2 regions of the Fictibacillus sp. EA-CB0309 genome follow, and region 1 is predicted to be linked to the other one. Evidence: a T-box and tRNA genes for the amino acid it is inferred to sense, from the RefSeq annotation. Region 1 holds a T-box; the other holds one or more tRNA genes.
What was found. A T-box is a leader RNA that pairs with one kind of tRNA and senses whether it is charged. The one in region 1 lies ahead of ACEWFH_RS08280 (valine--tRNA ligase), so its partner is inferred to be a tRNA-Val.
Positions count from the first base shown of each region.

Region 2: it encodes a tRNA-Val, which carries the amino acid that the T-box ahead of ACEWFH_RS08280 (valine--tRNA ligase) is inferred to sense. The anticodon was not compared.

Region 1 is NZ_CP169271.1:1,496,287-1,507,973, forward strand. It holds gene hemL (glutamate-1-semialdehyde 2,1-aminomutase) at 1-667, shown strand, start outside; gene ACEWFH_RS08255 (LysM peptidoglycan-binding domain-containing protein) at 789-2,297, shown strand; gene ACEWFH_RS08260 (hypothetical protein) at 2,330-2,953, shown strand; gene ACEWFH_RS08265 (hypothetical protein) at 2,959-3,228, shown strand; gene ysxE (spore coat protein YsxE) at 3,225-4,217, shown strand; gene ACEWFH_RS08275 (hypothetical protein) at 4,379-4,576, opposite strand; T-box leader at 4,744-4,966, shown strand; partial or broken gene ACEWFH_RS08280 (valine--tRNA ligase) at 5,012-7,657, shown strand; partial or broken gene ACEWFH_RS08285 (bifunctional folylpolyglutamate synthase/dihydrofolate synthase) at 7,734-9,028, shown strand; gene ACEWFH_RS08290 (hypothetical protein) at 9,150-9,560, shown strand; gene ACEWFH_RS08295 (GGDEF domain-containing protein) at 9,494-10,858, shown strand; gene ACEWFH_RS08300 (hypothetical protein) at 10,995-11,687, shown strand, end outside.
Region 2 is NZ_CP169271.1:3,632,034-3,643,720, reverse strand. It holds rRNA gene ACEWFH_RS20495 (23S ribosomal RNA) at 1-2,432, shown strand, start outside; rRNA gene rrf (5S ribosomal RNA) at 2,497-2,611, shown strand; tRNA gene ACEWFH_RS20485 (tRNA-Asn) at 2,621-2,695, shown strand; tRNA gene ACEWFH_RS20480 (tRNA-Ser) at 2,700-2,791, shown strand; tRNA gene ACEWFH_RS20475 (tRNA-Glu) at 2,818-2,892, shown strand; tRNA gene ACEWFH_RS20470 (tRNA-Val) at 2,920-2,995, shown strand; tRNA gene ACEWFH_RS20465 (tRNA-Met) at 3,023-3,099, shown strand; tRNA gene ACEWFH_RS20460 (tRNA-Asp) at 3,105-3,180, shown strand; tRNA gene ACEWFH_RS20455 (tRNA-Phe) at 3,226-3,301, shown strand; tRNA gene ACEWFH_RS20450 (tRNA-Thr) at 3,309-3,384, shown strand; tRNA gene ACEWFH_RS20445 (tRNA-Tyr) at 3,467-3,551, shown strand; tRNA gene ACEWFH_RS20440 (tRNA-Trp) at 3,567-3,640, shown strand; tRNA gene ACEWFH_RS20435 (tRNA-His) at 3,656-3,731, shown strand; tRNA gene ACEWFH_RS20430 (tRNA-Gln) at 3,741-3,815, shown strand; tRNA gene ACEWFH_RS20425 (tRNA-Gly) at 3,875-3,949, shown strand; tRNA gene ACEWFH_RS20420 (tRNA-Cys) at 3,963-4,037, shown strand; tRNA gene ACEWFH_RS20415 (tRNA-Leu) at 4,060-4,144, shown strand; partial or broken gene ACEWFH_RS20410 (ATP-dependent helicase) at 4,288-6,490, shown strand; gene ACEWFH_RS20405 (YhgE/Pip family protein) at 6,754-9,153, shown strand; gene ACEWFH_RS20400 (hypothetical protein) at 9,880-10,017, shown strand; gene ACEWFH_RS20395 (B3/B4 domain-containing protein) at 10,546-11,202, opposite strand; partial or broken gene queG (tRNA epoxyqueuosine(34) reductase QueG) at 11,278-11,687, shown strand, end outside.

The DNA of each region.
Region 1 (11,687 bases):
GCCTGTTGCAGGAAACATGGGTGTTGTTCCGCCACAAAAAGGGTTCCTTGAAGGCGTTCGCAAAATGACTGAACAACACGGCTCTCTATTAATCTTTGATGAAGTGATGACAGGATTCCGAGTGGATTATGAATGTGCACAAGGTTACTTTGGCGTAACTCCTGATCTAACGTGTTTAGGAAAAGTAATCGGAGGCGGTCTTCCAGTTGGTGCGTATGGCGGGAAACGTGAAATTATGGAACAAATCGCGCCGAGTGGTCCAATTTATCAAGCGGGAACGTTATCAGGTAATCCGCTTGCTATGGCAGCCGGGTATGCTACACTTTCGCAACTTACAAAAGAAAGCTATGTTTATTTTCAAAAGCTGGGTGATCTGTTAGCAACAGGAATCTCTGAAGCTGCAGAACATTATGGTGTGGAACATACAATCAACCGTGCGGGAAGTATGATTGGATTCTTCTTTACTAATAAAGATGTCATCAATTATGAAACAGCTAAGTTATCGAATTTGGAACATTTTAATTCTGTTTTCCGAACGATGCTTCAGGAGGGAATTTCGTTGCCTCCTTCACAATTTGAAGGATTGTTCTTATCTACTGCTCATACGGAAGAAGATATTAACAAGACGGTAGCTGCGTTTAGAAAAGCTTTTTCTCAATTAAAATAATGAGAACCGATAGCGTTCGCTTTTAGAAGCGGGCGCTATTTTTATTATAATCATATTTCGTCCTCTTCTCTCATACACCTATATTGTATAACTATATGCAAACCGAAAGGAGGAGAAGGGCATGAGTCAATCGAAGCTGCGTTTCTCCATTGAGGAGTCTGTTTGGCTTAAGAAAGGACAGGAAGTAGCTGAAGTTTTGTCGATGTCACTTGATCCTGAAATTCGTATTACAGAGGAAGCCGGACAGGTTTATATCAAGGGAGCCCTTATTTTAAACGGCAGATATCGTGCGGAGAATCAAGATCAGAATGCGAGTGATTCAGAATTAAATCCGCTGGCTGAGAGCGTTTCTTACCGTTCTCTTACACAGTTAAGTGTTGCGGAAGATGGAGTAACTGACATCACTCATCGTTTTCCGGTGGACATTACAATACCGTCCTATCGCGTAGAAGATGCAAATGAGGTAAAAGTGGAAGTTGAATCATTCGAATACGAGCTTCCAAATTCTACTTGCTTTGAACTTTCTGCATCTATCTGTATATACGGCATAAAAGATGAGAAGCAGCGACAGGAAAGTCAAACGTATGATTCTCCAAAAGAGGAGGTACGTACGGTAATCGCTGAAGAGCGGTCGGCACAAAAAGAAGAGAAACAAGAAAAAGATATTTTTGCACCTTTCCAATTTGAAGCACGGCAAAGCGGTGGAGTACCGTCACAGCCTCAGCCAAACGAGTTTTTAGCTCGATTTAATGAGATTAATGCTGAAGTTCGTGATGAAAAGAAAACAGCTTTTGAGTTTAAACCGCATTTTGAAGTATCAGATGACAGGACAATGGAGGCTACTTTTGATTCGTTAAAATCCATTGCCTTTTCAAGTGAAGATACTCGCCATGCTGACTCATCTTCTGCATCTTCTAACGATGAACCTGAAGTTCACTATGAAGAAGATAATGAAGTTTACGGTGAAGTAGAAGCTACAGATCAAGCTGATTACTCAGACGCCTACGATCATGAAGAAGAAGAGGCTTATGAAAGCTATCAAGCTCAGCAAACACCAGACTATGAAGCACAAACGTACCAAGATCAAACAAACAGCTATCAAAGTCAGTCACCTTATCAAGATACGAATCGCCCATATTCTTATAATCCTTATCAGCAGCAAGAAGCATATCAGCAGCAGCCTAATCACTATGCAAACTATCAATATCAACAAAATCATTCAGAACGTCCTTCTTATTCCAATCAATATGAGTATGGTGAACAATCTTATGAGACAGAACAAGAATACGAGGGTTCAAGCTATCAACAGATGGAGGAAGATCAGGATTCATCTTATGCATATGAAGATAATAGCTATGCAGAAGCAGAATCTGCATCACAGCCAGTGGCTGAACAGGAAGATCGTGATGAGCCTAGAGATGAAAATGCACTTTATTTAACGAAGATGCTCTCTGCTAAAGAAGACCGTTTTTCTAAGATGAAAATGTACATTCTTCAGCGAGGAGACTCTTTAGAGCACATATGTGAGAGATATGATATCTCATTAAATACGCTGATGCGCATGAATCGATTACAGCAAGGTGAAGTATCTGAGGGGCAGATTATATATATCCCAGTAAGTTCACGTTAAGATGAGGTGCTGTTATGGGGCTTATTAACACCTTGGAAAATGAATATGAACTGTACGGGATAAGATGGAAAGAAAAACCTCATATCATTATGACCGACTTTGGGGAGAAACGTATTCGCTATTGGACGGAGGAAGAACGGTTAAAATGGCATGTTAAGTGGCGCGATGAGTCTTCAAAAGGCTCGGGCGCTGTGCCAGACCGTATGATTCGTACTAAAAGTGGGAAATTTGCAATACAATATGGTGAACAATGGATTTCCATACATGATCATGCAGAAGCTTTATTCGGCTGTGATGAGGTAGAACGATGGGGACAGTTCATCGGTATGTTATTAAATTCTGCCGTTAAATCTGATATGAAGGAGAACCCAGTCCTTCAAACAGAACTTCCGGTATTTGATATGAATCACTGTTTGCGCATGACTCAAAAATACATGGAAGCTAATTTCCACGTTATAACAACGAGTATTCATGAAGCAAAAGAGCGTCTTCTGCTTTCTGAGGCAATCAGGAGTAGGGTGAAGAAAAGTACATTGCCTGTTCTAGAAAGAGAGATAAGTTTAAAAAATGGAAAAAAATCTTTCATTTCTTATTTTACCAGGGTGGTGATGCTTGGCCGGTTAGAGGATACCTGCCTCTTCGAACGTTCTTTTTAGAGTGGTTGGAACATTCTTCAGCTCTTTCGTTAAAATTGCTGTTAACAGAGGTAAATAAGTACTTCTCTTTGGACCAGGAACAAGGATTACTCCTTTTAGCTGAGATTGTTACACCCTGGGAAATCTATGATTGCCTAAACCAATTGGATAACAGCTCATTAGAAAGAATGGTAGAGGGACTTAAGAAGTATGAAGAATGTTGGAGTGCAAACCGAACACTTGTAAAGACTGTAACAGAATGGTTTGATGAAAAAAGAAGGAAGGTGGCCCTATGACAACGGAAAAGGAAACATTAAATTACGGGCCCGTCCTTTTTCATTATGATCTATTTCCTGAAAAATTGGAGCAGCATGGGAAAGTGAAGAAGGTCATAACGAAAAGGGGTACATTTGCATTAAAAGAAGCAGAGATGACTGAGGATGAAAGAAGCTGGTTTACGCATGTGATCCAGCGTCTTTCAGAAATAGGCTTTCACCAGGTTGTACCTCTGTATCCGACAAAGTTTGGTGATTACACTGTACAACTAGGTTCAAGAACGTACTATTTGATGCCTTGGTTTGCTTCAGATGAGAGAAACGAAAGAGCAAAAGATGAAGTGCTTCTCGATCACTTAGGAAAAGTTCATGCATTAACGCTAAAAGAACAAGACTTTTCTAATGAAGTAGTTGAACATTCTTATCAGTACCTCATGAACCGATGGGAAAATAGACAATATGAGATGGAACGGTTTACAGAAGAAGCAGAACAGAAAACGTATATGTCCCCATTTGAATTAACCTATTTAAGCCATTTTCATCAAATCATGAGAATGACTGAAGAAGCAAAAAGAAGATTAAAAGATTGGTACGATACGTGTCAAAGGGAAAAACGTTACCGGAGCGTCCTTTGTCACGGGAAAGTTTCAAGAAATCACTTAATTTTTAACCCGACAGGTGAAGGTCATCTCCTTAACTTTGAAAAAGCAGTACTTGATACGCCAGTTAGGGACTTAGCGGTCTATTTCAGGAGAGCTGCACATCAAAGAGAATGGACAGTGGAAGAAGGAAAGTTTTTATTAGATCTTTACGAGAAACATGTACCATTGTTGAATGAGGAAAGAGGATTATTAATTAGTTATTTATCTTATCCTGAACCCGTTTTTAATGCAGTGGATCTATACTGCAGCAGACGAAACGATTATTCTCAAATTGAAATGGTGCATCGACTGGAGAGCAGAATAAGAGCAATGAAAAAATCCGGGATTTTTGCGATGCGATTATGCTAGCACCTCCTCCTGCGCCTTTAGATAATTCGGATTCTGTTCCGACGAAAATTCACATAAATGACGAAGGAGATCACATATAACACGTATATGTGATCTTTTTTTATTTCCTATTATCGCAATAAAATCAATGATTTTCTCTAAAACAACATTATGGATATTTTTTATAGAATATCGTAAGCGAAACAAAAATGGAGGATTACTAAGGTTAAAAGAATAATAAAATCTACAGCAGATGGAAATAGTATCGTCCTCAAAAGCTGAAAGATAATAAGTGGTGCAGTCAATTGTCCGATCGTTTGTTTAAGTGTTACAAACCAGCCAGCAGGAAAACGTGCTTTTCGAAAATACTTTCTAGCCAAGAAAAGCCCCCATTCGCCCATTTTAAATAATTTATGCAAAAACACGATTAATGTGAAAGACAGGCTTTCACTAAAATGAGTTGTGGTGAATAGAATAACTTTTACAAGTTAAGGTTATGCTATTGACTAAAAACAGATATGTTGTATAAAATATACTCAGATTCTATATTGAAGCGTAGATAGGGAATAGTACAAATGTAACGCCTTTTAGAGAGAGGATTCATCTGCTGAAAGAATCCTTAAGGAAAGTTCGTTGGAAGTCGCCCTTGAGCATCTTCTTTGAAACGTAGTAGGAGAAGACGGTCCATCCGTTATGAATGAAGTGTACAGCAAGTTTATTTAGACTTGCCGTAAAATAAGGTGGTACCGCGGAGTCCTTTCGTCCTTTATGACGAAAGGGCTTTTTTGTTTTTGGAAATAAAGGAGGAGAATAGAATGACGAACGAACAGAAAGAACTGACGATGCCAACAAAGTATGATCCGAAGGCAACCGAAGAAAACCGTTATGATTTTTGGCTGAAAGGTAAGTTTTTTGAGGCGAAAGGCGAGGAAGGGAAACAGCCTTATACGATTGTAATCCCACCTCCAAACGTTACAGGAAACTACATCTTGGGCATGCATGGGACACAACCCTTCAAGATATCTTAACACGTACAAAACGCATGCAAGGGTATGATGTATTATGGCTGCCAGGTATGGACCATGCGGGAATCGCAACACAGGCAAAGGTAGAAGGAAGCTGCGTGAAGAGGGTATTTCACGTTACGATCTAGGACGCGAAAAGTTTTAGAAAAATCGTGGGAATGGAAAGAAGAGTACGCTAAGTTTATCCGTCAGCAATGGGCAAAACTCGGGCTGGGTCTAGACTATTCTCGAGAGCGTTTTACGCTGGATGAAGGACTCTCAGATGCGGTTAAAGATGTATTCGTTACGCTTTATGAAAAAGGATTAATCTACCGTGGTGAATATATTATCAACTGGGATCCGCAAACAAAAACAGCACTTTCCGATATTGAGGTTATTCACCAAGATGTTCAAGGTGCTTTCTATCATATGAAATACCCGCTTGCTGATGGATCAGGTCACATTGAAGTAGCGACAACTCGTCCTGAAACGATGCTCGGTGATACAGCGATTGCCGTACATCCGAAAGATGAGCGCTATCAGCACTTGATTGGTAAAAAAGCAATCCTCCCGATCGTTGGGCGTGAGATCGAAATTGTTGGTGATGATTATGTTGATATGGAATTTGGTTCTGGTGCTGTAAAGATTACACCTGCACATGATCCTAACGATTTTGAGATTGGAAACAGACACAACCTTGAGCGTATCCTTGTTATGGATGAAGGCGGCAAGATGAACGAAAACGCTGGAAAGTATCAAGGCTTGGATCGCTTTGAATGCCGTAAACAGATTGTTAAAGATCTTCAGGAGCAAGGCGTATTATTTAAAATCGAAGAACATATGCACTCAGTTGGACACTCTGAGCGAAGCGGAGCGGTTGTTGAGCCATACTTATCAACACAATGGTTTGTTAAAATGCAGCCATTAGCAGAAGAAGCGATCAAGCTTCAACAAGGTGAAGATAAAGTAAATTTTGTTCCTGATCGCTTCGAGAACACGTATATGAGGTGGATTGAAAATATCCGTGATTGGTGTATCTCTCGTCAGCTTTGGTGGGGTCACCGTATCCCTGCTTGGTTCCATAAAGAAACAGGAGAAATTTACGTTGGTAAAACAGAACCAAAAGATCCGGAAAATTGGGAGCAGGATACGGATGTTCTTGATACGTGGTTCTCGTCTGCATTATGGCCATTCTCCACTATGGGGTGGCCTGATGAAGAAGCTGCTGACTTCAAACGCTACTTCCCTGGAAATGTTCTTGTAACAGGATATGATATCATTTCTTTCTGGGTTTCAAGAATGATCTTTCAATCGTTAGAGTTTACGGATCAAAAGCCGTTTAACGACGTATTAATTCATGGACTCGTTCGTGACTCTGAAGGCAGAAAGATGAGTAAGTCACTTGGCAACGGTGTAGATCCGATGGATGTGATCGAGAAGTATGGTGCCGATGCATTACGTTTCTTCTTATCTACAGGGAGCTCGCCAGGAAACGACCTTCGTTTTTATTGGGAAAAAGTAGAGTCTACTTGGAACTTTGCTAATAAGATCTGGAACGCATCTCGTTTCGCTTTAATGAACATGGATGGCATGCAGTATGATGAGATTGATTTAAGAGGAAAGAAATCACTCGCTGATCAATGGATTCTTACTCGATTGAACGAAACATCAGAAGACATCACTCGTCTGATTGATGCTTACGAATTTGGAGAAGTTGGACGTCTTCTTTATAACTTTATCTGGGATGACTTGTGTGACTGGTACATTGAAATGGCGAAGCTTCCTTTATACGGAGAAGATGAAGAAGCGAAGAAAACAACACGTTCGGTACTCGCCTATGTGTTAGACAATACACTTAGATTGCTTCATCCGTTCATGCCGTTTATTACAGAAGAAATCTGGCAGCATCTTCCTCATGAAGGGGAGTCAATCACGGTTGCATCATGGCCAGAAAAGAAAGAGGACCTTCATTTCCCTGAAGCAGCTAAAGAATTTGCTCTTATTACAGAAGTGATTCGTTCAGTTCGTAACATCCGGTCAGAGATGAACGTTGCACCAAGTAAACCAATCGAGCTTCAAATCAAGCCGAAGAATAAAGAAATTCTTGCTGCTCTAGAAAAGAATCGTCAATATTTAGTTCGTTTCTGTAATCCGAGTGAACTTGTGATCTCAGATGAAATCTCTGCACCTGAAAAAAGCATGAGCACCGTATTAACAGGTTTAGAAATGTACCTTCCTCTTGAAGGACTGCTTAACATTGATGAAGAGATTAAGCGACTAGAAAAAGAAGCAGAAAAGTATGCGAAAGAAGTAGAGCGTGTACAGAAAAAACTAAGCAATGAAGGCTTCATGAAAAAAGCACCTGAAAAGGTTATCGATGAAGAACGTGCAAAACAAGCAGATTATCAGGAAAAATATGATAACGTATTAGCGCGTATTAAAGAACTTCAAAGCTAAAAAATGTATAAATTGAGGCGGATCCTTATTACAGCAGGGATTCGCCTTCTTTTCGGTTAAGAAAGGCGGGAATTACGTGAATTCTTACGATGAAGCACTAGAATGGATTCATAGCTTATTAAAATTTGGAATAAAGCCAGGGCTAAAAAGAGTGGAATGGCTGTTAGAAAGAACAGGAAATCCTGAAAAGAAGTTAACCCTCATACATATTGCAGGAACGAATGGTAAGGGATCAACTTTAGAGTATTTAAGAAGTATTTTCTATGAAGCGAACTATTCTGTAGGTACTTTTACATCTCCATATCTGATTACGTTTAATGAAAGAGTCTCGTTAAATGGTCTGCCAATTGCTGATGAAGAACTTCTTCATTATTCGAGAATGTTAAAGCCACTTGTGGATGAGGTGTCTACCACATCACTTGGAAGTCCTACTGAGTTTGAAGTAATCACCGTTATTTCCCTTTTGTATTTTGCAGACAAGAAACCAGATGTTGTTCTGTATGAAACAGGGCTTGGCGGTCTTTACGATTCTACAAATGTAATTACACCAATCTTAAGTCTTATAACCAACATTGGCTTTGACCACATGGGTATACTCGGTGACACACTTGAGGACATTGCGTTTCAAAAGGCAGGAATTATAAAACCGAACGTCCCAGTTATTTCTACAGTTGAACAAGATAGTGCTATCAGTGTGATAAAACAAAAAGCAAAAGAAACAAAATCAGAATCATACTTTCTAGATCGTGACTTTTCTGTGCTTCATCTTAAAAGTATGGATCAGGGTGAGCGGTTTATTTTTAAAGATTTTGATAAGACGGAACATGAATACCTTATATCGATGAAAGGAACTCATCAAATAAAGAATGCAGGACTCGCTGCTGCAGCTATTATGCACTTAGTGAAGTCAGGTGAATTTAACATCTCCACTTCCGAAATTAAAGTAGGCCTAAATAAAGCAAATTGGGCTGGAAGATTTGAAAAAGTATCACAATCACCCGATATAATAATTGACGGTGCGCACAATCAGCAAGGAGTTCATGCACTTAAACAAACATTGATTAATCACTATCAGTCAAAAAGAATTTTTTACTTTTTGCGGCATTGCAGGATAAAGAGTATGGAAACATGATGAAAGACTTAGAAAGTGTTGTGTACGAGGCGTACTTCACGACATTTAATTTTCCGCGAGCTGCGTCTGCTGAGCAATTACTAGCAGAAAGTCCTTTTAAAAGGTCTATTGCTATTTCATCATGGGAAGAAGCTTTAAACCATGCTAAAGGACAATTAAAAGAAGAAGATGTCCTAATTATCACAGGTTCGCTGTACTTTATTTCTGAAGTAAGAAAAACTTTTCAAAATTTGGAATAACATTTATTGTAATTTTTTGAACTTTTGATAAAATTAAAGATAATGAATTTGTCCTAGTAAAAAAGATGTGTTTTTAAAGATCACATAAAGCAAGAGAGGGGACAAGGTGTTGACTACACGGATGGCAAATAGAAAAAAACGTATGTTTCTTGTAATTGCATGGATATGTTTATTCCCGCTTGCCATTTGGACGGCTACGCAGATGACAAGCAACCAGCCTGAAATCAACTTTATTGATTTAGGCATTATCTCCCTATTAGCAATTGTTGTTTCTAGTTTTCCTATTAAAGTTCTAAATTCAAACATCTCTTTTATGTCAGGAATTAATCTAGCTGTATTTTTGTACTTTGGATTAACTGTAGCACTTTTTATAACGCTTGTAGCCGTAGTCGCAATGTTCTTGTCCCTAAAAATACATATAATCAAAGAATATTATAGATATATGGCAAATACGCTTATGTTTACATGGATTATTATCTGCGAAAGCGCCGTATTCCATCTTTTTGGAGGGAAGTCGGTGCGTTTGAAGTAAACGAATCTATCAACTTAATACCTGTTATTGCATATGTGGGAACAGGCTTAGTTTTAAACCATGTAGCCATATACTTGCTTGTTAAATTTCTCTACGAAGAAGAAGTCGCTTTTTTTGAACGTGATGCAGTGTGGGACCTTGTTTCAGAAGTTTTAGCAATTCCAGTGGGTCTAATGTTATTTGTTCTTTATTCGCAATTAGGACGCCCAGGAATCTTTTACGTAGGACTTCCTTTTCTATCGCTCTCTATCATTATTAATCTGTACCATTCGAGCCAGCAGATTAACGATGCTCTTCAAAAAGCGAGTGAGATCGGCCAACAGCTTTCTGAGCATTTAAAAGTGAACCATATCTTAGATGTTTTTATTGAAAAATTAATCGGTTTTATGAATGTGGATTTTGCATTTATCTATGATGCTGATGCAGGTGAACATTTGAAAATCATACGCCAATATGCAAGTGAAGAAGGAATATTAACAGCTGTTCCTATAAAAAAACATGAAGCGATCAGCGGGAGAGTATGGGCGACGGGTAAGAGTATTCGTTACAGTAAACTGAAAGCTTGGCGGAACATTTCAGAGCTATTCTTTCATGGGAAAGCTCAATCCGTACTATCTGTACCAATGATCCGAAATCAAAGAATTGTTGGAATCATTACTTTTGCTTCCAAAGATAAGCATGCGTTTCATAAACATCATTTGATTATTTTAGAGATCTTAGCCAACTATTTAGCTGTTGCTATCGATAATGCTAGAAACTATGAGTCTACAAAATTAAAAAGTGAACAATGTCCACTAACGGGTTTGTATAATTATCGCTATTTTGAAGATCTTTTGACGGATATGTATCAAAATTATGAGTATTTCAGAAAGCAATTTTCAGTTATCCTTTTGGATATCGATCATTTCAAAAAAGTGAATGATACATATGGACACCAAAGTGGTAATGAAGTGCTGATCTTATTAGCCAGAAGACTGGAGAAATTTATTGGTGATCTGGGCACGGTTGCTCGCTACGGCGGTGAGGAATTTATTATAGTCTTGCCTGAATCTGGTGAAAGAGAATGTTTAGTACTCGCTGAACAGCTTCGTTCTGTCATTTCGGAAAAAGGATTTGAAATCCACAACGATCTCACGGATCAATGCAGACATCACATTTACATAACAGCAAGTATTGGTGTTGCAACTGCACCACACCAGGGAGAAGATGCGCTTACTCTAGTCAGAAATGCAGACCGCGCGATGTATACAGGAGCCAAACAGCAAGGGCGAAATAAAGTAGCAGCATATGTAGGTTAGAGAAAACTTTAGGCTAATTTCCTAAAGTTTTTTTATTTACTCAACTTCTTATTCTCGGATTTCCCTCTCATTTTCAAGTTCTATTAAAACGTAAATAGCATATGTTTTAGTAGATGATAGAGAGGAGCGGATACGGTTGAAACAAGAGATATCAATTTTAATAAACGGGAAAGAAAAGAATTTTAGTGAAGATAAAAAAGCACCAAAACAAGAGGATGCTCAAAGTGAGGTTGCGGCTGCAATTGAGTCAGTGAACAGGGAAGGTTATACGATTCTTGCAGCGCCTGTAAAGAAATCCGATCTTTCCTTTAAGAAAAGGAACTGGCATGTATTTTCACATAAGAAGACAAGCTTTCCTATGCCTCAAAAAAATAAAACACTTTCAAAGCAAATTCTAGCAGCCGTAATGGGCGCGGTAGTGACTGGAACGATCTTAGGGTTATTCGTATTGATGGTATTTTCTTCAGATATAACAGAAGCTGGTGATAAACAGATGGAAGCACCAGTTGTAAAAACAGAACAACCGGCTAACAACGAAAAATCAGTAGCGTTAACCCCTATCAAACTAGAGTTTTCGGCTCTTCAAGCAGGTGTCTTTTCATCAAAAGAACGTGCAGAAGGAGTAGTTAAGTCTATCGAAGAAAATGGGTTCTCGGCAGTTATTATAAAAGCAGATGAAGAGAAGTACTCGGTAATCGTTGGCATGGGCAATGAAAAACATCAATTAGATAAATATAATGAAGCTTATCAAAAGAAAATGGATAAACCGCTTCCGAAGACACTTTCATTTACATTTGAAAATTTAAAAACGCCAAATAATTTGGATGAA
Region 2 (11,687 bases), 1.8 Mb from region 1:
ACCGTGAGGGAAAGGTGAAAAGCACCCCGGAAGGGGAGTGAAATAGATCCTGAAACCGTGTGCCTACAAGTAGTCGGAGCCCATTAACGGGTGACGGCGTGCCTTTTGTAGAATGAACCGGCGAGTTACGATCCCGTGCAAGGTTAAGTTGATAAGACGGAGCCGCAGCGAAAGCGAGTCTGAATAGGGCGACATAGTACGTGGTCGTAGACCCGAAACCGTGTGATCTACCCATGTCCAGGGTGAAGTTCAGGTAACACTGAATGGAGGCCCGAACCCACGCACGTTGAAAAGTGCGGGGATGAGGTGTGGGTAGGGGTGAAATGCCAATCGAACACGGAGATAGCTGGTTCTCCCCGAAATAGCTTTAGGGCTAGCCTCGCGGCAAGATTCCTGGAGGTAGAGCACTGATTGGACTAGGGGCCCCCACAGGGTTACCGAATTCAGTCAAACTCCGAATGCCAGAGAATTATCCGCGGGAGTCAGACTGCGAGTGATAAGATCCGTAGTCAAAAGGGAAACAGCCCAGACCATCAGCTAAGGTCCCAAAGTATACGTTAAGTGGCAAAGGATGTGGAGTTGCCCAGACAACCAGGATGTTGGCTTAGAAGCAGCCACCATTTAAAGAGTGCGTAATAGCTCACTGGTCGAGTGACTCTGCGCCGAAAATGTAACGGGGCTAAACGTATCACCGAAGCTATGGCTTGTACCGTATGGTACAGGGGTAGGGGAGCGTTCGAAGTGCAGCGAAGTCAGACCGGAAGGACTGGTGGAGCGCTTTGAAGTGAGAATGCCGGTATGAGTAGCGAAAGACAAGTGAGAATCTTGTCCATCGAAAGCCTAAGGTTTCCTGAGGAAGGCTCGTCCGCTCAGGGTTAGTCGGGGCCTAAGCCGAGGCTGAAAAGCGTAGGCGATGGATAACAGGTTGATATTCCTGTACCACCTCCTTTCCGTTTGAACAATGGGGGGACGCAGTAAGGTAGGGTGAGCGCACTGATGGAATAGTGCGTCTAAGCAGTTAGGCTGTTGGGTAGGCAAATCCGCCCAACGTGAAGGCTGAGCTGTGATGGCGAGGGAAATTTTAGTACCGAAGTCCCTGATCCTACACTGCCAAGAAAAGCCTCTAGTGAGGAAAGAGGTGCCCGTACCGCAAACCGACACAGGTAGGCGAGGAGAGAATCCTAAGATGATCGGGAGAACTCTCGTTAAGGAACTCGGCAAAATGACCCCGTAACTTCGGGAGAAGGGGTGCTCTGATAGGGTTTGTCGCCCGAGAGAGCCGCAGTGAATAGATCCAAGCGACTGTTTAGCAAAAACACAGGTCTCTGCGAAACCGCAAGGTGAAGTATAGGGGCTGACACCTGCCCGGTGCTGGAAGGTTAAGAGGAGGGGTTATCCCTTACGGGAGAAGCTCTGAATTGAAGCCCCAGTAAACGGCGGCCGTAACTATAACGGTCCTAAGGTAGCGAAATTCCTTGTCGGGTAAGTTCCGACCCGCACGAAAGGTGTAACGACTTGGATACTGTCTCAACGAGAGACCCGGTGAAATTATAGTACCTGTGAAGATGCAGGTTACCCGCGACAGGACGGAAAGACCCCATGGAGCTTTACTGCAGCTTGATATTGGATTTTGGTACAGCTTGTACAGGATAGGTAGGAGCCTGAGAAGCCGGAGCGCCAGCTTCGGTGGAGGCGTCGGTGGGATACTACCCTGGCTGTATTGAAATTCTAACCTTGAACCGTGATCCGGTTCGGAGACAGTGTCAGGCGGGCAGTTTGACTGGGGCGGTCGCCTCCTAAACAGTAACGGAGGCGCCCAAAGGTTCCCTCAGAATGGTTGGAAATCATTCGCAGAGTGTAAAGGCACAAGGGAGCTTGACTGCGAGACCTACAAGTCGAGCAGGGACGAAAGTCGGGCTTAGTGATCCGGTGGTTCCGCATGGAAGGGCCATCGCTCAACGGATAAAAGCTACCCTGGGGATAACAGGCTTATCTCCCCCAAGAGTCCACATCGACGGGGAGGTTTGGCACCTCGATGTCGGCTCATCGCATCCTGGGGCTGAAGTAGGTCCCAAGGGTTGGGCTGTTCGCCCATTAAAGCGGTACGCGAGCTGGGTTCAGAACGTCGTGAGACAGTTCGGTCCCTATCCGTCGCGGGCGCAGGAAATTTGAGAGGAGCTGTCCTTAGTACGAGAGGACCGGGATGGACACACCGCTGGTGTACCAGTTGTTCCGCCAGGGGCATAGCTGGGTAGCTACGTGTGGACGGGATAAGTGCTGAAAGCATCTAAGCATGAAGCCCCCTCAAGATGAGATTTCCCATCACGTTAAGTGAGTAAGACCCCTTAGAGATGATGAGGTTGATAGGTCTGGTGTGGAAGCGTGGTGACACGTGGAGCTGACAGATACTAATCGGTCGAGGGCTTATCCTTAAAAAGCATAACGTTTGGAAACGTCGTATCTAGTTTTGAGAGAACATACTCTCAATATAATTGGTTCAGTGATGATGGCGAAGAGGTCACACCCGTTCCCATACCGAACACGGAAGTTAAGCTCTTCAGCGCCGATGGTAGTTGGGGGTCTCCCCTGTTAGAGTAGGACGTCGCTGAGCCATACATATTCCACAGTAGCTCAGTGGTAGAGCTATCGGCTGTTAACCGATCGGTCGTAGGTTCGAGTCCTACCTGTGGAGCCATATTGGAGAGCTGTCCGAGAGGTCGAAGGAGCACGATTGGAAATCGTGTATACGGTCAACCCCGTATCAAGGGTTCGAATCCCTTGCTCTCCGCCAGATACATACTCTCTAGCTCAAACTATGGCCCGTTGGTCAAGCGGTTAAGACACCGCCCTTTCACGGCGGTAACACGGGTTCGAATCCCGTACGGGTCACCACTTTTATACATAACCAACTTAAAATATGGAGGATTAGCTCAGCTGGGAGAGCACCTGCCTTACAAGCAGGGGGTCGGCGGTTCGAACCCGTCATCCTCCACCATAAACTTTTATATCATATTTATATCATCGCGGGGTGGAGCAGTCTGGTAGCTCGTCGGGCTCATAACCCGAAGGTCGCAGGTTCAAATCCTGTCCCCGCAACCAATATTGGACTCGTGGTGTAGTGGTTAACATGCCTGCCTGTCACGCAGGAGATCGCCGGTTCGACCCCGGTCGGGTCCGCCATTTTTATTTAAACGGTGGTTATACAACACCAAGAATTTAATTCTTGGCTCGATAGCTCAGTCGGTAGAGCAGAGGACTGAAAATCCTCGTGTCGGCGGTTCGATTCCGTCTCGAGCCACCATTTTTTTGCCGGTTTAGCTCAATTGGTAGAGCAACTGACTTGTAATCAGTAGGTTGGGGGTTCAAGTCCTCTAGCCGGCACCAGTTTTTTCTTCCTTAAATGGAATAAAAAACTTATTGAAATACAGGGTGTTTATGTTTTATAATAAAACCTGTCTTCATTTGTGGAGGGGTAGCGAAGTGGCTAAACGCGGCGGACTGTAAATCCGCTCCCTCCGGGTTCGGCGGTTCGAATCCGTCCCCCTCCACCATCTTATTTTCCTTATAGGGGCATAGTTTAAAGGTAGAACGAAGGTCTCCAAAACCTTTGGTGTGGGTTCGATTCCTACTGCCCCTGCCAAATTTTAATACTGTGGCGGTCGTGGCGAAGTGGTTAACGCATCGGATTGTGGTTCCGACATTCGGGGGTTCGATTCCCCTCGTCCGCCCCATTTAACTATTGGGCTATAGCCAAGCGGTAAGGCAACGGACTTTGACTCCGTCATGCGTTGGTTCGAATCCAGCTAGCCCAGCCATTTTTATTTTTATGACATATGATGATTTTAACAACATATTATAAGTTAATTAAATGCTTGCGGAAGTAGTTCAGTGGTAGAATACAACCTTGCCAAGGTTGGGGTCGCGGGTTCGAATCCCGTCTTCCGCTCCATTTTTTATATTCTGGCGGCATAGCCAAGTGGTAAGGCACGGGTCTGCAAAACCCTTATCCCCCGGTTCGAATCCGGGTGCCGCCTCCATTCCAATTCAAAAGATTTACATGCCGGTGTGGCGGAATTGGCAGACGCGCACGACTCAAAATCGTGTTCCTTCTGGAGTGTCGGTTCGACCCCGACCACCGGTACCATTTTACTTAACTTAACATTTAAACTTAAAACTTCTCACGTTTGTGGGGAGTTTTTTTATTTTGATGTTATTTTGCTTAAAGGCAAATATTGTACACTAATAGAAGATAACAAGATTCATTTTCATCAAAGGGGGTACTGAATAATGGAAGATTTCTTCATTAAAATGAAAAAGGATTTAGGCATCGCTTTAAATGATGTTCAAAAAAAGCGGTTCTGCAGACTGAAGGACCTCTTCTATTGCTCGCATCACCAGGGTCAGGGAAAACAACCACGATCATCATGCGGATCGGTTATTTAATTAAGCAAAAAGGTATAAATCCATCTCGTATAAAGGCTGTTACATTTAGTAAAGCCTCAGCAAATGATATGAAAGCACGGTTCATGAGATTTTATCCTGATCTTCCGCCTGTCGATTTTTCTACTATACATAGCTTTGCCTTTGAAGTAGTTAGGAATTATTACAGAGGGACGGGGACATCTTTTCGAATTATTGAAGGGGAGCAAGAGTTAGGTGAGAATGCAGCGTCCGTTGAAAACGTTCCGTTAAATAAGAAGCTTATATTGAGAAATTTATTTAAGTCAATAGTAGGTGAGAACATAACTGAGGACCAAATGGAGGAGCTTGCAACCTATATCAGTTACATTAAAAATAAAATGCTACCTAGAGAACAGTGGTCCACCGTATCATGTGATGTACCGAAAGCGGAACAAATTATTATGGAATACGAAGAATTTAAACGTTTGGATCAAAATCAAATTTTATTGGATTTTGATGATATGCTTACAATTGGTAATGAGGTACTAGAAAACAATCAAAACTTGCTGATTCTGTATCAGCAAAGATACGATTATGTTTTAACGGATGAAAGTCAGGATACTTCACTAGTCCAGCATTCGATTATAGAAAAATTGGTTTCTATCCATAAAAATATATGTGTTGTGGCCGATGATGATCAATCGATCTATAGCTGGAGAGGTGCTGAGCCTTCTTATTTACTTGAATTTAAGAAGGTGTATCCAGAAGTGGTTATACTTTTTATGGAGCAGAACTATCGCTCAACTCAGGACATCGTGAATGTTTCTAACCAGTTGATTAAACGAAATAAAAATAGATACGAAAAGAATATGTTTACAGAGAATCCACCGTTTGAGCCTATTGAAATAAGGAATCTTATCAATTTTAAGGAACAATCTAAATACTTGGTAAAGGAACTTAAAGATGAAGGTCAACTAATGGAAGTAGCCATTTTATACCGTAACAATTCCTCATCTATTGGATTAATGAATGATTTTGATCGTGCAGGAATTCCTTTTATATGAAGGATGCTGACAATCGCTTTTTTTCACACTGGGTCGTTCAAGATATATTGAATTTTATGCGGATGGCTTTTACAGATAAGAGGCCAGATATTTTAGAAAAAATTCATTTAAAATTTAACGGTTATATTAGTAAGCAGCAGATGAGTGCTTTAAAACAATTGAATAACAGCGATTCTGTATTTGATAATTTACTGAAACATGTAAAATTACAGGAATACCAGGTCAAACTTTTGGAATCAAGTAAAAAAACATTTAAAGAAATGAAAGAGATGGAGCCTCTCCTGGCTATTCGTGTCATAAGGGATCAATTAGGTTACGAGAAGGCACTTGAGAAGATAAGTAAGAGTCTTGGGTTCCGTATTGATTACTTGATTGGTATTTTAAATACGCTTGAAGAGATTGCATCAGACCTTAAGAATCTTGAGGATTTTGCAAAAAGATTAAAGCATTTGGAAGCTGTTCTAAAAACAGCAAAAAAGAAAAAAGGTCAAAATGCCGTAACGCTATCTACTTTTCATAGCTCAAAGGGTCTTGAATTCGAGAAAGTATATATGATCGATTTAGTAGATGGAGTTATTCCTTCAAGTGAAGATCAATCTGACAGCAAACTAATGGAGGAATCTACTCGTCTTTTTTATGTAGGAATGACCCGTGCAAAGAAACAATTGAAACTTCTTACTTATAGTTATAGTGACGGAAAGAAGACAGAAGAGTCCCTATTTGTTGCAGACGTTAGGAATATCATTAATCCTCCAGATCAAACTTCATCCATCGAATCTGTTGGTTCAAGTAATCGAGAAAAAGTTAGGAATGAAAAAAGATAAATGGAGTTCCGTACAATCCTAATGCAATTCGAGAAAAGGAGCATTGCATGCTGGTCAATTCGTTGTACATAGGGTATTTGGAACTGGTGAAATTATGAATGTGAATGAAGAGTTGATTCATATGAAATTTTCATCCAAAGAAAAAAGCTATCTATTAAAACATGTCTGGAAATGGGATTATTAGAGCCTGTTATTAAATAAAATTAGTGAAGCGGACACTATCTTCTGTGGTGTTCGTTTTTATTTTATACAATATAGGCCGAAATCCCTTAAATATTTTAATATTTTACAATTTTCTGATTAATAAGAAGGATTTATCCTTGTTTATCCGAATTATACATTTTAGTAGAAGTGAATACTTATTCACTTTTATCAATGTTCTTATTTTGTATAAACGGGGGTAAAGGGATGAGTGTCTTTCGCTTATTTATGGTTGAAATGGTAAAGCTGGCAGCAAAAAAGGGGTGCTGATTTCAGTTATTGCAGCGTTGCTCGTACCGGTCGTGTATGGTGGTATTCTTCTATCACCGACATGGGGGCCGTACGACAATTTGTCGAACTTGCCTGTTGCGGTGGTAAACAAGGACAAGGGAGCTATGTCCGGGGAAGAACCAATCAATGTAGGGCAGGATTTGGTAGCAGATTTAAAGAAGGGTCAGGATCTCGGATGGGACTTTGTTAGCTCGGCTGAAGCTAAAAAAGGTCTTGATAGCCTGAAGTACTACATGGTTATTGAGATTCCTGAAGACTTCTCACAAAGAGTCACAACGGTTTTAGAAGAGAATCCGCAAAAACTCGAATTGACTTATATTCAAAATGAAGGCTTAAACTTCATGGCGGCACAAGTAACGAGAAGTGCTTCGGAAAAGTTAAGAGAGAAACTTGGGGATAAGATTACTGAGAAGTATGCGAACAATATGTTTGCAAGTCTTGGCGACGTTTCTGAAGGATTTCAAAAAGCAGCAGACGGATCAGACAAACTAAATACGGGTATGACTGATCTTCATGATGGAACGAGCCAACTTTTGGAATCGCTTACAAATAAAGCGGCCGATATTTCAAAGTTAGCAAATGGTGCTAAAGAACTTCAAAACGGTACAGGTCAAATGGTAAATTCATTAGCAGCAAAACAGCCTGATATCAGTAAACTAGCAGATGGTTCACAAAAATTGAGTGCTGGTACGAATGAATTGCTGCAATCACTTCAATCCAAATCAGGCGATATTTCCAAGTTAGCTGCTGGTTCTGCAGCAGCGAATGAAGGTACTGGATTGTTATTGCAAGGGTTAAAGGATAAACAATCAGGTATTAGCGATCTTGCAGAAGGAGCCAAGCAGCTGGGAGATCGAATCCCTGAATTAAAACAGGGTACATCTGGAATTCTTACGGGTTTAAAAGGTGTTCAAGGTGCGATAAAGAGTGAAGTAGGTCCTGGAACACAAGCGATTTCAGCCGGAGTGAATACGGTAGTAGATGAATCTAAGCAATTGGGAGCAGGGTTGCAAGTATTATCAGCCGATCTTCAAGCTTTCTTAAAGCAGCATCCAGAACTGCAAAATGATCAAGCTTTTATGAAGATCTATGGAACGAGCCAAGCATTAGCTAAAGAGACTGCTGATCCGGCTAAGGGACAACAGCTGGCTGATCTTCAACAAGGAGCGGCAAAAATTGCTGCAGCCTTTACAGTCAATGAAGTACCTAATCCAAAATCTTTGGCAGACGGGATAAATCAGCTCGTGGCTGGCCAAACGTCAGTAGATAACGGTGTTGCCACATTAAGCCAAAAGGTCCCTCTTCTTCAACAAGGAACGGCTTCTGTTGAAAGCGGCTGGAACACGATGGTCGGTAAGGTTGGAGAGCTGCATGCAGGCACATCTCAAATTGCAGCAGGAAATCAATCCGTTAATATGGGATGGACCACTTTAACGAATGGTGCTACTCAATTAAATGCAGGAGCTACTCAAATCTCAGCGGGGAACTCTTCTGTTGAAAAAGGCTGGCGTGATCTGACTGCCGGTGCAACGAAAATTAACTCTGGCATGTCACAGGTTAGCGATGGAAACTCAACAGTTGAAAAGGGATGGGGAGACCTGACTGAAGGAGTTACGAAGCTGAATGATGGTGCAGGACAGTTAAATGATGGAAGCAGTGAGCTATCATCAGGTCTAATGGATGGAGCAGAAAAAACAAGTTCCATTAAAGCAGCTAACGATAAAAATTTGAGCATGTTCTCATCACCAGTTGAACTGAAAAGTGAAACGGTAAATAAGTATCCGCTTTATCGTGATTCTACGGCACCATATGTACTTTCACTCGCTTTGTTTGTTGGAATTTTGATCATGTCACTGTTCATTAACTATAAGAAGCCTGAAGGGATTTCAGCATTTGCATGGTTTGGTGCCAAGTTCATGAACCTTGGGGCACTTGCTATCGTACAGGCATTGCTTCTTTCCACTGTCGTTCTGCTTTTCTTAAATGTAAAAGTTCAGAACCCAGCTGGTTTTATCGCATTTGCTGTTTTTGTGAGTTTGGTGTTTACGGGCATCGTTTTATTCTTTGCCTCGTTTGGAAACATTGGACGTTTTATTGCATTTGCTCTTGTGATTCTTCAGCTTTCAACAACAGGAGCGAACTTGCCGATCGCCATGCTGCCTGAGAACTTGCGTGCATTAAGTGAGTTTTTACCATTCACTTATTCAATCGCCGGCTTTAAAGCGCTCATTTCATTAAATAATACAGGCTCTGCTTTTGCGAATATGGGTGTATTGCTTGTTTATTTACTCGCATTTAGTTTATTGGCTATAACAGTGTATCTATTTACAAAAACCAAAAGTCAGCCACAAAAGCTTGATTTAGCGGGCTGATTAGAAATCGAATAATACAGATGAAAAGTTCCTGGCTATGGCTGGGAACTTTTTTTGAATCTTCTTCTTGTACACTGAATATGTAGGTGTAAAGGAGGTCATCTATACGATGTATAAAGATCGACGTGCAACAGTCTGTCTGATTCTTATCACAATCTCCTTCGTTTCCATCATTTTTATTACAGCAGATATTTTTCACTACATGCATATGATCAATGGGTTAATGATAAGGATCTTTCAATCATTTCGATTACTGCTTATTATGCTAATTCTTTTAATATTTTCTATCCTTGTATTATTTCGTTACCTATAGTCTTATCCATATGCCCCTGATTTAAGGGGTTTTTATTTTGGGTAAGGCCGTTTTCGTATTCATTGTTGCTTTCGAAAGTAGTTGATTTCCGTTTCAGGCTGCTCGCTTTCCGCGGGGCAGGCGGTGAGCCACATTCGTACGTTTCACGTATAAGTGTCTCACCTGTCTAGTTGCAGTGGCTAGCCCCTCGAGGTCAAAAGTTAAATGGTCCACAAGGCAAAGTGCGCCTTGCTAGCCCATTCAGCTTTTGCTTGTCGGGGCTGAACGAGCCACTTCCACTTTTCGGACTGCCCGCCTGTCCCGCAGGAGTCTCACACCTTCCACTACAATCAACTGTTCAAAGAAGAAATAAAAAAAGATAAAAAAGCAACAATCCTTTAGAAAAGAGCCGAGGATAAAAAGCATAATGAGAAGTGGATGCGTTAGTCAGTCAAGTTGAAGAAAAGAATGGTGCATTTAAAAAAATCAGCGGTGAGATCGCAAATAAGCAAAGTGAACTTGATAGGTTAAATAAAGGCATACTTGCAAAAAGAAGGAACCTAGAACTTTAGTTGCTGGCGTTTTTCAAGCGGGGAAAGATATACCGCCCGGGCGCTATAAAGTAGAGCCAGTTAACGGATTTGGTAATTACTTTGTAAACGGGGGAAGTAAAGTGAACATCATTTTAGGAAGAGGAGACGATATGTTCCTTCCTGAATATGTGTTTGAACTGGATGAGGGTGACGAGATTGAAGCTACGTTGTCCGTGAAATACACGCTTGTAGAATAAAATTGGAGTTTGGCGGTACCGAATTTTTAAAATTGTTCAAAAGAACTTGTCATAAATGTCCTACTTGCTGCTTATATATAGAACAAGTTAGTTGTAGGTTTTAATGCAGGGCTTCGTTGATCCAATGAAGCCCTGCATTTTTTTGTTGAGCTCGTTTTGAAAATATATTGATGAGTTTACATGTTTTATTGAAATTTTCACAAGATATATTCACCAATTCACTCATTATATTGACAAGTATTCATGTTTTATTGACGATCCTACATAATTTGACATAATGAGCCATCAGTCACAACATTCAAACATCTGTTTAAATCACCTGTATCTCAGCAGTACCCCCATTTACTTGAGTGAACATTTTAGCCATAGATTCCAATAGTTCCTTAGCTTCACTTACATCCATAGATGGCTGCAAATACACGATATGCAGAGCATTCTTAACGCTCTCGTCCACCATCGTACGCTTCGAATCGACAATCGGACTGCCAAATGCACCAACAGAGTCTGCAGACAGCAATTTTCCTTCCATATTCATCTCACGCCCGTTCAAGCCCTCATATGAATCTTCTGCACGGCCAATACGAATCTCCACATCACCCTTGATCTGATCTAGATTGTATAGACCGATTGGAATTCCGAAACGGATGGAGAAGAAGTTATTAACATCTACCCCAGAATTGATCGGTGGGAGATCCTTGCCGCTTAACACACGGCGCAGCAATGCTTCTGAAGCGGGGCGATACCGTGAAGGATCAGTGCCCAGCGTTTTAAAGACAGAGCGATACTCGGCAACACCAGGGTAATCCGGAGCGGTTTTTTCTTCAAGTCGCAGTGATTCTGTAAATAGCTGGAATCTCCCCTTTATCATTTGCGGTGACTCGCTAATCGCGATATTATGGTATGTAATTGTGCCTATTTTAAAATTCGGGACAAGTTCGTTTATTTTTGGAGAAATTGTGATCATCATCGAACCCCGTTTCTGATTTATATATAATTGTAGTTTATCATAAGTGTGGAAAATAAATGTAAAGGAGGGATATGCGTGACAAGTGCCCAGTTGAAGGAAGAGATTGTTGCATATAGTAAAGAAATCGGAATTGACAAAATTGGCTTCGCACATGCAGATGTTTTTGGTGAGCTCAAAGAACGTCTCCGATTACAGCAGGACCTTGGCTATCAATCAGGGTTTGAAGAAAGTGATATTGAAAAAAGAACAGAGCCTGAACGGCTGCTTTCGGGTGCTTCAAGCATCATATCTATCGCTCTAGCATATCCCTCCAAAATGAAAAATGCCCCGAGAAGTACTAAGGGAGAACGAAGAGGTATTTTTTGCAGGGCATCATGGGGGAAAGATTACCACCATATATTAAGAGAAAAGCTCTCATTGCTGGAGGCTTTTATTATAGAAAAAGTTCCAGAAGCGAAAGTGAAATCAATGGTAGATACGGGTGA